2 regions of the Streptomyces sp. NPDC007095 genome follow, and region 2 is predicted to be linked to the other one. Evidence: riboswitches for the same ligand, from Rfam matches in the RefSeq annotation. Region 2 holds a riboswitch; the other holds the start of a gene.
What was found. Region 2 has a riboswitch for cobalamin ahead of ABZ656_RS09075 (CbtB-domain containing protein). Riboswitches for the same ligand answer to the same signal wherever they lie in the genome.
Positions count from the first base shown of each region.

Region 1 (6,361 bases), on a different contig from region 2:
GCGGCCTCCCAACCCCACCAGCAGATTGCAGACGATGCCGAGGTGGTACATCTCGTCGGAGACGATGCGCCGGATCAGCTGGGCGGCATCACACTTGCGGTTCTTGATGGACCACCAGCCGCACAGATAGGGCGGGATGGTGGAGAACTCGATTTCCACGGCCACCTGAAGGGCCGATCTGAGCCAGTCGACGCCGCGGTTCTTCTCCGGGACGGCGACCAGGCGGGCCACGGTCCCGTGTTGCGGTGGGGCGTACCGTTCGGGCTCCGAACGCCGGGGGCTGTGAGTGCAAGCGGCCACCGAGACCGGTGGGCCCGCCGCCAGTGCAGCCGACGTCAGCAGGCTGCGACGCCGAACAGGAACACCGGCCGCTTCCTCGGGAATTCCATTCGCCTTCGCCACGGCCGCCTCCGCACCCGCCGGTGATCCCGGCATCGCCCTCGAACCAGGTGCGCGAAGCTAGCAGCCTCGCCCGGTCTCTCCGTGGCGCCTGCAGCGCACGACGCGCCTCACCACGCCATCGGTCCAGGGCCGGGAACCAAGCGGCCATCGGCCCCGACTACATACAAATTGAGGTGACCGGGATTCGCGGGACGGCTCCCGTTTCGGACCGGCCCTGCGGGCTGGGGCACAGCGGAGTCGTTCATGCCGGTCGCGATCGCCAGGTCCGACGTACGGCGAGGGGGCCTGTCTGCCGCGGGGCCATGAAGAGGGGAGGGCGGAGAGGCCAGGAGAGCGGGGAGAAACGCTCGGCCCAGGGGGGCAGGATGCGGCCGGGCTCGCCGATGGTGTCGATGACATGGCAGATCCGGTGTCCGTCGATGAGGCGGTGGTGGGAGTGCTCGGCGGGAACGAGGCACACGGGGACCTCCTCTCGTGTGGCCCGATGTGATCTTGGATACCTGCGTGGCGGCGCAGCTGTGCAGCCGTGCGTGTTGGCCCGTACGGTGGGCAAGCCGTGGTGTTCGGGAAGACCGGTGACAGCCCTTCGCGGGGTTCAGACCGGAGCGGCCCTCGCCACTGTGATCGGGGAGTATCCATCCCAGTTGTGCACGGTCACTGTTCGCCGCCCGGCGGACGGGAAGGCCGGGACGGACACGCACGCACCCGTAAGCCAGGAGACCGGCCACGGCACTTCACGAGGTGATCCACGAGGTGCTGGAGCGTGATCGTATGACCCTGCCCACCGAGTCCACACACTTTCGCTGGAGGCGCGAGGACACCGTCCGTACCGCCGGGCTGCTGGTGGTGATCGCCGCGCTGCACGTCGTGGCGTTCGGCATCCTGTTCCTGCTGGTCGTGCCGGGGCACTACGAGGTCGGTTCCAAGGCGTTCGGGCTCGGCCTAGGGGTGACCGCGTACACGCTGGGCATGCGGCACGCGTTCGACGCCGATCACATCGCCGCGATCGACAACACCACCCGCAAGCTGATGGCCGACGGCAAGCGGCCGGTGTCGGTCGGCTTCTGGTTCGCGCTCGGTCACTCCAGCGTGGTGGTCGCCATGGCGGCCCTGGTCGCGGGAGGCGCACAGCTCGCCGGCACACTGCTCAACGACGACTCCCGTACCCACCAGACTCTCGGGGTCGTCGGCACGACTGTCTCTGGGACCTTCCTCTACCTCATCGCGGCGCTCAACCTCGTGGCGCTCGCCGGCATTCTGCGGGTCTTCCGGGCGATGCGATCGGGGACGTACGACGAGGCCGCTCTGGAACAGCACCTGGACTCGCGCGGGTTCATGAACCGTGTCCTGGGCCGCTTCACCAGGTCGATCACCCGGCCCGGGCAGATGTTCCCCCTGGGTTTCCTGTTCGGTCTCGGCTTCGACACCGCGACCGAGGTCACCCTGATGGTGATGGCGGGCAGCGGTGCCGCGGCCGGGCTGCCGTGGTACGCGATCCTGTGCCTGCCGCTGCTGTTCGCCGCAGGGATGAGCCTGTTCGACACGCTCGACGGCACCTTCATGAACTTCGCCTACCAGTGGGCGTTCTCCAACCCGGTGCGCAAGGTCTTCTACAACCTCACCATCACCGGCCTGTCCATCGCCGTCGCCTTCCTGATCGGCACCATCGAACTGGTCGGGGTGCTGCACGAGAAGCTCGATCTGCGCGACGCGGTGACCGGCTGGATCGCCGGGCTGGACCTGGACAACGTGGGCTATGTCATCGTCGGCCTCTTCGTCGTCGTCTGGGCGGCGGCGCTGGCGTACTGGCGGCTGGCCAGGGTGGAACAGCGGTGGTCCGCCCGTCTCGGAGCGGGTGGCTGACACTCGACGCGTGATCCATCCTCACGCCGCCTGTCCGGGTCGGCGAAGAGCAGGGACGCCGTGCTTGCGACCTCTTCGTCGCTGCGGCCTCTGCGCGAGAGCCGGGAACCGGACGGCGCCTGCATCCGACTCCTGAGAGGAGGGCAGGCCGAGCCGGACAGGGCGCACTGGTGGTGCTCACGGCCCAGGCGAGGGAGAAGGTCCCTCGGCCGCATGGCAGCATCGGGGGCATGAGTGCGTCCCCGGCGGTACGGAGCCTGCGCGCGGCGGTGTTCGCCGCGCTGTGCGTGCTGCTCGCCGCCGGGGGGCACACGCTGGCGACCGGTGTGGCACCGCTCGTGTGGGTGCAGGGCATTGGGCTCGTGCCGGTCTTCGCGGCCGGGTATCTGCTGGGCGGCCGGGAGCGGTCGCTCGCGGCCATCGGTGGCGGGACGCTCACCGCCCAGGGCGGACTGCACCTCGTGTTCGGCGCCGCAGGGCCGCACACCACGATGGTCATGCACGGCATGCATATGTCCTCCACTCACGCCCTGACCCCGCACGCCACCGCCGCTCATGCCGGTGCGGCACTCGTGCTGACATGGTGGCTGCGGTGCGGGGAGGCCGCGCTGTGGTCGCTGCTGCGCCGAACCGCCGTGCTGGTTCCGGGCCTGGTGGCCTGGTGGCGGGTGAGCGGCGGGTGCCCATTCGTGCCGGACGCCGGGGAGGCTGGACGGCCTCGCGGCGGGGAACCGTGGCGAGTGCGGCGTGTCCTCCTGCGGCACGCGGTGCAGCGGCGCGGTCCGCCGCCGGGACCTGGTACCCGAGCTGACCCCGGCACACTCCTTCCAGTCACGGAGATCGACCCACCCATGTCCCGAGTACGCACCACGCTGCGCCGCGCCGGCACCGTCACGGCCCTGGCCGCCTTTGGAGTCCTGGCCGCCGCGGGCATCGCGTCCGCGCACGTCACCGTCCACCCCGACAGCTACGCCAAGGGTGCCACCGACGGCGTCCTGACCTTCCGGGTCCCCAATGAGGAGGACACCGCCTCCACCACCAAGGTGCAGGTCTTCCTGCCCACCGACCACCCCGTCCTCGGCGTCCTCGTCTCCCCAGGGGACGGCTGGACGGCCAAGGTCACGAACACGAAGCTCAAGACACCGGTCAAGACCGACGACGGCACCATCACGGACGCGGTGTCCGAGATCACCTGGACCGGCGGCAAGATCGACCCCGGGCACTTCGAGGACTTCGATGTGGCCTTCGGCCAGCTTCCCGAGGACACGGACCAGCTGACCTTCAAGACTCTCCAGACGTACTCCGACGGCAAGACCGTCCGCTGGATCGAGGAGGCGGCGAAGGGTGACGAGGAGCCGGAGAACCCGGCGCCGGTCCTCAAGCTCACAGCCAAAGACGCACAGGACCTGGGAAGCGGTGCTTCGGCCACCTCGTCGGCGGCCCAGAAGGGCTCCGACAGCTCCGACTCGACCGTGGCCGGCAGCGACTCGACGGCCCGTGAGCTCGGTGTCGCCGGGTTGATCGTGGGTGTGCTGGGCCTGGCCGCGGCGGCCTTCGCCATCGTGCGCAGCCGCTCCGGCGGATCTCGGCCCGAGTGAGGGTGGTGTGCTCTGCCGACGGTGACCCGTCGGCAGAGCACACGTCCGCCGAGCGGTCATCCTTCTTGGGGCGTACGCCAAAAGGCGTGCCGGAACTCGGACCTTGCTCTGTCCGACTCCTCCAACGCGTGACGGACCCGACTGCCTGTCGAGGGGCTCCCGGGTGCGCCTGCCCGTGTCCCGTATCCGTGGCCGCCGCCCGCGCCTGCGGCTCCCGCTCCGCGGGTTTCGGTGGTGTCAGCGATTGTGAGGCAAGTCACGATTAGGTCCCGGAACTTGTCTCTCCGTCGATCCGACAACTGGAACGGTACGGCTACAACTGCCATCACCTGCACGACGGTTCGATGCGACCAGGAAGGCCGGGCATGGCCGATATTCCGTTGTCACCCCGCTCCACCGGTGCGACCCGCCGCAGACTGCTGCCGCCTCCGGCGCTCTGCGGATTCCTGATCCTGCTGGTGCTGCTGTTCTCGGTGTCCTATGCCGTCGGGTCGGCGGCGGGGCCGGTGGCGCCCGGCATGCACGGCACCGGAAGAACCGGGGGCAGCGGCGGGAGCGGTGGGAATGGCGGGGGCATGGACGACATGCCCGGGATGAGCCATGGGAGCGGTGAGTGATGGCGGTCGAACCGACGGCGAGCCTGGTCGTCACGGACATCACCGTGGGCGGGATGACCTGCGCGGCCTGTGTGCGGCGGGTGGAGAAGAAGCTCGGCAAGCTGGAGGGCGTCACGGCCACGGTCAACCTGGCCACGGGGCTCGCCCGGGTCAGCCATCCGGCCGATGTCGCGCCCGAGGCCCTCGTCACCGCGGTCGAACAGGCCGGGTACCAGGCCGCACTGCCTGCGAGTGAGGACGGCGAGGACTCCGGGGCGGTGGACGAGGACGAGGCCGAGTCCCGGCGCGAGCGGGAACGGATCACGGTCACCGCGCTGCTGGCCGTGCCGGTGCTGGTGCTGTCGATGGTGCCGGTCCTGCAGTTCCGCAACTGGCAGTGGCTGTGTTTCGTACTGGCCGCCCCGGTGGCGGTGTGGAGCGCCTGGCCCTTCCACCTCAGGGCGCTGCGCGGGCTGCGTCACTCCACGGCCACCATGGACACCCTCGTCTCGCTGGGGGTCGTGGCGTCGTTCTCGTGGTCGGTGTACGCGCTGTTCCTGGGCGGGGCGGGCGAGTCCGGGATGCGGATGTCGTTCAGCCTCCTGCCTGCCGCGTCGGAGGGCATGGCGCACCTGTATCTGGAAGCGGCCGTGAGCGTCCCGCTGTTCGTGCTGACCGGGCGGTTCCTCGAGGGACGGGCCCGGCGGGGGACCGGGGCGGCGCTGCGGTCGCTCGCCGAGCTGGCGGCCAAGAAGGTGTCGGTACGGGACGAGCTCGGCGAGCGGTCCATTCCCATCGGGCAGCTGTGCGTAGGGCAGGTCTTCGTGGTGCGCCCGGGTGAGCGGGTCGCGACCGACGGGCGGGTGACGCAGGGTACCTCCGCCGTGGATTTGTCCCTGGTCACCGGCGAGAGTGAGCCCGTGGAAGTGAGCCCCGGCTCGGCTCTGGTCGGCGGTGCCGTCAACGCCGGTGGACTGCTTCTCGTCGAGGCCACGGCGGTCGGCGCGGACACCCAGTTGGCGCGGATCACCCGCCTCGTCACGGAGGCGCAGGCCGGCAAGGCGCGGGCACAGCGGCTGGCCGACGCGGTCGCCGGAGTGTTCGTACCCGTCGTCCTCGCCATCGCGGTGACCGTCCTCGGGTTCTGGCTGGGTGCCGGGGCCGATCTGCAGGCGGCCCTAACGGCCTGTGTGGCCGTTCTCGTCGTGGCCTGCCCCTGCGCGCTGGGGCTGGCGACACCGACCGCCCTGATGGCCGCGACCGGGCGTGGGGCGCAGTTGGGCGTGCTGGTGAGAGGGCCGCAGACGCTGGAGGCCCTTCAGCATGTGGACACGGTCGTCCTGGACAAGACCGGCACGCTGACCACCGGTCACATGACGGTGGCCAAGGTCACCGCGCTGCCGGGCACCCTCGGGCAGGAGACGGTGGTGCGGCTGGCCGGGGCCGTGGAGCAGGGCTCCGAGCACCCGATCGGGCGGGCGATCACCGCGTACGCGCGCCGTACGGGGGACGACGAACCGCTGCCGGACGTCACGGACTTCGCCGCAGTCCCCGGGTACGGGATCAGCGGTTGTGTGGACGGTGTTGTGATCGAGGTGGGCGCGCCGGACGGCAAGCTGCCGCGCGCGCTGGCCAAAGCGCTGACCGCGGCGGAGCAGGCCGCGCACACACCGGTTCTGGTGCGGGTGGACGGCCGGGCGAAGGCGCTGATCGCCGTCGGTGACGTGGTGCGCCCCGGCAGCTACCGGGCGGTGGACCGGCTGCGTCGGCTCGGCATCCGCCCGGTGCTGGCCACCGGCGACCGCAAAGCGCCTGCCGAGGCCGTCGCAGCCGCGCTCGGCATCGACGAGGTGCACGCCCGCTGCACCCCCGAGGACAAAGCCGCCCTCGTACGGGAGCTGA
Region 1 is NZ_JBEYFS010000026.1:32,515-38,875, forward strand. Features, by position in the region: gene ABZ656_RS11910 (ferritin-like protein) at 1-231, opposite strand, end outside; gene ABZ656_RS11915 (hypothetical protein) at 644-862, opposite strand; cobalamin riboswitch at 943-1,146, shown strand; gene ABZ656_RS11920 (HoxN/HupN/NixA family nickel/cobalt transporter) at 1,174-2,265, shown strand; gene ABZ656_RS11925 (YcnI family protein) at 3,117-3,863, shown strand; gene ABZ656_RS11930 (hypothetical protein) at 4,229-4,480, shown strand; gene ABZ656_RS11935 (heavy metal translocating P-type ATPase) at 4,480-6,361, shown strand, end outside.
Region 1: it holds a riboswitch for cobalamin, as region 2 does, so the genes downstream of both, ABZ656_RS11920 (HoxN/HupN/NixA family nickel/cobalt transporter) here and ABZ656_RS09075 (CbtB-domain containing protein) in region 2, are expected to answer to the same signal.

Region 2 (6,361 bases):
GTCCTGATGCCGCCCGACTGCAGGAGCTCCAGCAGGGTGAGCACGCGAGCGGTGGGCCTGGGCATGCTCAGAAGTATCCCCGCAATACCGGGCGGAATGTGTCCGCTATCCCTCCTAGCCTCCGTGAGTACGAATCCCACCGAACTCACCGGGAGATCACCGTGAACTTCGTCTCGATCCGTGTCATCACGGGCGATGTCGCACGCCTCGTCGGCTTCTACGAACGTGCTACCGGCACGCGGGCGAGCTGGTCCCACCAGGACTTCGCCGAGCTCAGGACGGCGTCAGCCACTCTGGCGATCGCCGGCATCCGCACCGTGCCGCTGTTCGCGCCTGACGCCGCCCGTCCCTCCGACAACCGTTCCGTGATCATCGAGTTCCTCGTCGACGACGTGGACGGCGTGTACGAGAACCTGACCGGCTTCGTGGAGGACTTCGTCAACAAGCCCACCACCATGCCTTGGGGCAACCGTTCGCTGCTGTTCCGCGACCCCGACGGCAACCTCGTCAACTTCTTCACCCCGGTCAGCCCGGACGCCGTCAGGAAGTTCCCTTCCTGACGGCGCGGAGGCGGAGCTGTCGGGCTGAGCTGTCAGGGCTGAGCTACGCCAGGAAGGTGACCCCTCGTGCCGTGGTCATGAGCGGCGTGCGCGACGGGAGGCGTACACCGCCCCGGCGCCGAGGGCGACCACCAGGGCCGCGCCGCCCGCGATGGTGCCGACCGGCGCGCTCGCACCCGTCTCCGCCAGCGGCGGCCCGCTGTCGCTGGGCGACGGCTTGGGGGTGGCGGGCGGCGTCGACTCCAGCGGGGGCACGTCCGGCGTCGTGGGAGGCGTGGTGGAGGGCTTGGGGCTGGTCGGAGGCGGGGTCGTCTCCTCGGCGGGAGGCTTTCCGCCCGCGGGAGTCGTGGGCGTGACCGGGGTGGCGGGAGTGGTCGGGGTCGACTCCGACGGCGTCGGGGTGGGCGAGTCCGACGGGCCGGGGGTGCACGGCTGTTCGCCTCCGTTCCACGCCGCTATGAGGTGGTAGGGGGTGACGACGTTGTCGGGCTCGTAGGGCACGGGGCCGTGTCCCTCCCCCGTCTTGCCGTCGTAGGTGATGTCGTCGCCGTACAGGTCGATCTGGCCGTAACAGTCCGGCGCCTTCACGGTCAGCTTCTGCCAGGTCCGCTTCGCGTCGTCCGTACCGGCGACGTCGTCGGCGCTGAGGTAGACCGTCGCCTTGTCGACCAGGCTCTGATGCCCGGAGACGTACCAGTTCGGCCCCTCGGTGGTGTATTCGGCGAGGGATACCGGGTACTTGCAGCCCTCCCCGACGGTCTGGCCCGGGGCCAGCCGGACCTGGACGCTGCCGGGAACGGTGTCCCAGAGATGGAACCCGCCCTGCGAGGTCCAGTCGGCACCCACGACGTTTCCGTCCGCGCCGACGATGCGGTACTGGACCGTGGCGGACTCGCACGCCCCGGCGGTCGTGGCACTGGCCACCCCTGCGCCGAGCACGGGCACGGCGGCGGATGCGAATGCGGTTGCGGCGAGCACAGCCAGAGTTCTGGAGTGTTGCGAACGCGACAAGATGAGCCTCTGTGAAATCGAAAGTGTGGGAGGTGATTGCGCGCGAGTGACCGACGCGGACGGCAGAACTGGATGACCCGATGCAAGAACCGGCGCACGGACCGACGGAAGAACCGACGGAAGAACCGACGGAAGGCATGCCGCCCAAGCCACTCGTGTCGCTTCGCTCACTTCAGACGCGGCGAAGCGAGCTGGATTCTTCCAAGTCTTAACAACTCCCGTCAATCCTTCACCGGCTGCGCACTTCCTCCACCGAACGCGCGTCGGCCGTACGGGACTTACGAGACCAGGTCCCGGTGACGGACGAAGCAGTTCAGCTATCGCGCAGCGCAGGCAGCCGACGTCCGCATCCGTATGCATATCCGCATCCGGCGGCGTGGCTTTGTCGGCGGGGCATGACGGCGAGCACACCGTCGGCGTCCTCCCGGCCTGCTCGCGGCAGTCCGCCGGGGCCCCGACCAGAGTCTCCAGGTCCTGGAGGAGCTGTGCGGTCCGCTTCGCCTCATGGGCGAGCAAGCGCACCCGAGCGCTCTGACCACCGATCTGCCGCCGGCCGGCGATCAGCTGCTCGCACTCCGCCACCGTGAGGCGGCCGCCTCACGACCGCCGAGGGTGATGCGGCGCGGCCGGGGTCGTCTGGCCACTCGGTTCCTCCGCTCCTCGCCCGGGTGGTGCCCGCCCCGTCGCTCGGTTCCGTGAGTCAGGTCCGTGATCCGCCGGCGTCGATGCCCGGAAAACGCGAGAGGGCCCCCGGATGGTTCCGTGGGCCCTCACTCGGGTGTCGGGTCATGTCAGCTGGGGACGGCGACCCGTCGGCTCGCGGCGGCCGTCACCGGCTTGGGATTCAGCAACCGCTCGGCCAACTCGCCGAAGACCAGGCCGAATCCGCCCCACAGGACGGTCTGGATGGCCAGCGCGGAGAGACGGAACCGCCACAGCAGAGTGGCGGGGAAGTCCTTCGGCACCTCGTTGACGACCGGCAGGAACGCGTACGCCAGACCGATCACGACGGCGAAGGCGGCCACCGCGGCGACGGTGGCGTACCAGGTGCCGATCCTCGGTGCCAGCCGCCTGCCCAGGATGGTGGCGGCGATCGCGAGGAGCACGCTGAGCACCATCATCAGGAAGTACAGGGTGGTCCGCTTGCCGATGGTGTCGGGGTTGCCGACCGACGGCGGGTTGGCCGGGTACTTCAGGAACGGCACGACGTACACGGCCAGCAGCGCGCAGCCGGACAGCAGCAGTGCGGTCGCCCGCGGGCTGAAGCGGCCGACGCGGCCGAGCGCGAAGGAGAAGGCGAGCGCGGCGATTCCGCCGAAGGCGACGCCGTAGACCAGAACGCCGGTGGCGAGACCGGCGGTGGACTGCAGGGAGCGGGAGACCATCTCCATCTCGTGCTCGTGGGAGTGGGCTTCCTCGAAGCTGATCGCGCTGTCGACGTTCGGCTCACCGAGGAAGTAGGCGGCAACCAGGGCGAGCAGGCCGGCACCGAGGCCGGCGAGCATGCCCCGCACGAGGAGATTTCTTACCGTCGCGGAGTTCATGGGAGTGCCGGGGTTCCCCTCGGTCAGTGGCAGGGGAAGCCGAGAAGGTGGCGGGCGTCGTGCACCCACTCGTGGACGTCCGAGCCGGAGACGACGGAGGTGGCGCCCTGTTCGGCACCGACGAAGTACAGCAGGACGAGCATCAGGATGCCGAAGAAGACCGCCCACGGAGCTATCGCCTTGAGCGGCAGCTTGGCGGGAACGACGGGGGTGGTGGTTGTCGGCTGGGCGACGGTCTGCGCCATGGCAGGACCTCCTCGGGAGTTCGCGTCCCATCTCGGTGGTGCACTGGACGACGGCTACGGGTCTGACTCACGAGAGGTCCCAGCGGGCTGGAGCCTCTCGTTCACAGTGGCGCGACCGTGCCGGTTTCCCACCGGCTTCCGTCTTGCCGTCATCGATATCGCACCGACCGTACCGCGTGTCGGGTGCGGGGCCAAGACCGCGCCACCTGGCGTGATCTTCCTCTCGCGCCAGGTGGCCGATCCCGGGTGAACAGCGGGTCAGCGGTGGCGGAACCCAGTTGAGTTCGGGCCCCGGCCCCGCTCTCAGACCGAGGGGGACCGGTCCGCGTCCTGGGACTCGGGCGTGTCCGTCGTACGACCGAGCTTCTGTGCCTCCTCCAGCGTGCGAGCGCCGCGGAGGGGGGAGAACGTGAGCCAGAAGGAGACGACGAGGTAGGAGACCCCGACGGCCCACAGGGCCGTGCCGGGTGACAGGGCGTCGGCCAGGGCACCGCCGACGACGGCTCCCAGGGGCAGCGTGCCCAGGGCGACGAGGCGGTAGCTCGCGGTCACCGCACCGATCTGGTGCTCCGGCGGAATGGCCTGCCGCAGGCTGACGGCGAACACGTTGAACAGCGCGACACCGAAGCCGTTCACCACCATGGCGACCGACGCGAGCACGGCGACGTACCCGCCTGCCCGGCTGACGGCGGGTACGAGCAGCAGACCCACCGCGGCCAGCACCGCACCCAGGGCCAGCACACCGCCGACGGCCCACCGTTGGGTGAGCCGGGTGGCGCAGAGCGAACCGATCAGGGCCCCCACACTGCCGATGCCGGTGATCACGCCCACCGTGGTGCCGCTCATGTCGAGATCACGGACGGCGAACACCAGGAAGACGGTCAGAAAGGCCTTCTCGTGCAGGTTCGACAGGCCGGCCTGAACGCACAGGTCCCGGATCGGTCGCAGGGACCATGTGTAGCGGAGCCCGGAGCCGATCGCCTTCAGCGCCGACTCACGAGGCTGTTCAGGGGCCCTGACGCCCCGCAACAGCAGACCGCTCACGGCGGCACCGGCGGAGCACGCGGCGGCCACCGTCAGGGTCGGCGACACCCCCAACTGGCCGACCAGGAAGCCGGCCGCGGCGGGACCGGCGAGGGTGCTGACCGAATACGTCGCCTGGTGCAGGCCGTTGGCCGCGGCGATGGAGTTCAGCGGCAGGAGCCTGGGCAGCGTGGACTGGTAGGCGACTTCATAGAAGACGGTGGCGACACCGATCACGGCGGCGGCGGTGACAAGTTGGCCGAAGTTCAGCCCGTCGGCCGCCTGGAACGCGGCGAGCACCGCCAGCGCCGCGCCCTGCGCGACACTCGCGGTGACGAGGGTGCGGCGCGGCGGGTACCGGTCGACCATGACGCCCGCGACCAGCGAGAGCACCACGACGGGGACGAACTGCACCGCCGACACGAGTCCCACTCCCGTGCCGTCGGCATGGAGGTGGGTGACCGCGATCAAGGGTAGGAGAAAACTGGTCAGCTGTCCGCCGAAATGTGCCGAGGTTTCTCCCAGCCAGATGTTGCGGAAGTCTTTGTTGTCCGCGATCAGGATTCGGATATCCCTGTCGAATATGGCCACCGCAACCCCCGGTCAAGTCTTCATGAAAAAAATCACGATAACGCTAGCATGGCGCACTGCGGTCCGCTACCGTGCAAGTCGATGTCGCTGTTGCACCCCCTTTACGGTAACAGGAGTCGCGGAATGTACGACCATTCAGGACTTACCGCCGAGGAAGTCGAACTGCTCCCCTCCGAGGAAGATGTCCGGCTTTATTCGGAGCGTGGCTGGTATTTGTCCGAGAAGCTGCTCACCGACGCCGAAGTGGACACCCTGACCGAGGCGAGCGAGCACTATTACGCTGGTCAGCGCGGTCGGGTACTTCCGACGCGGCCGGACCGGCTGGCCGACTGGACCCCCGCCGACGGAGAAGTCCAGCGCAACAACGACTACATTCACTACCAGGACGAAACCATGGGGAAAATCTTACGGAAGCCCATCATCGGGGCGGTGGCCGCCCGCTTGGCACAGACGCCTGGAATACGCGTTTTCCAGGCCACGCTGATCTACAAGCCGCCCATCGCCGAGGAGAAGTCGAACATTGTCTCCTGGCACTTCGACAAGTATTTCTGGCCCACCTGCTCGTCGGACGAAATGCTCACCGCTTTCATTCCGTTCCACGACTGCACCGAGGAGTCGGGCACGATCACCATGGTGAACGGAAGCCACCGCTGGCAGCATCGCCACGGCGCCGCCCGACCGGTCGGTGATCCTCGGGACGTGGGGCGCGACTATCTCCTGACCGGTGACGCGGAGCGAAACGGCGCCGTGGTCGAGAAGGTCCCGGTGCACATTCCCAAGGGACACATGACCTTCCACCACTGCCTCCTCTACCACGGCAGCGGCGCCAACCGCAGTCCGCGGCCGCGCCGGGCCATCTCGTTCCATCTCCAGGACGGGACGAACGCCTACCGCGACCACACCCTGTCCGACGGCCGGCAGGAGCCCTACAAACACGACTTCCTGGTCCGCAGGACTCCCGCCGGTCAACCGGACTACTCCGACCCGGAGTTCTGCCCGGTGCTGTGGCCCGTCCGCGAGCCCGGCGGCCCGGAGGCCTCCCTCACAGGGGAGTGACGCGGGTCAGGTCCCACTCCTCCTCGCTCATACCGGCGCCCGCCTCCGCACGCACCGCGTCGGCGAGAGCCTGGTCCGCCACCGTGTCCCGTCGCAGTCCGGCGGGCGCGGTGGCCGGCAGGGGAACGACGGCCGCCCACAGGGGGTGCAGCGAAGCCCCCCGGTGAACCTTCGCCTTCAGGGCGGAAGGCCCGAGGTGGAGCGTGGTCATCGCGTTGCGTTCCATGTGGTGGAGCGGTTCGTAGTACACGGCGTTGAAGTACTCGTAGGCGTTCCGCGTCCGCCCGTAGTCGAAGCCGGCCACCCGGGCGTAGAAGGTGTCCCGCCAGGC
Region 2 is NZ_JBEYFS010000018.1:40,045-46,405, forward strand. Features, by position in the region: gene ABZ656_RS09055 (YafY family protein) at 1-65, opposite strand, end outside; gene ABZ656_RS09060 (VOC family protein) at 162-560, shown strand; gene ABZ656_RS09065 (hypothetical protein) at 636-1,538, opposite strand; gene ABZ656_RS09070 (CbtA family protein) at 2,363-3,115, opposite strand; gene ABZ656_RS09075 (CbtB-domain containing protein) at 3,139-3,360, opposite strand; cobalamin riboswitch at 3,395-3,543, opposite strand; gene ABZ656_RS09080 (MFS transporter) at 3,664-4,974, opposite strand; gene ABZ656_RS09085 (phytanoyl-CoA dioxygenase family protein) at 5,098-6,030, shown strand; gene ABZ656_RS09090 (hypothetical protein) at 6,017-6,361, opposite strand, start outside.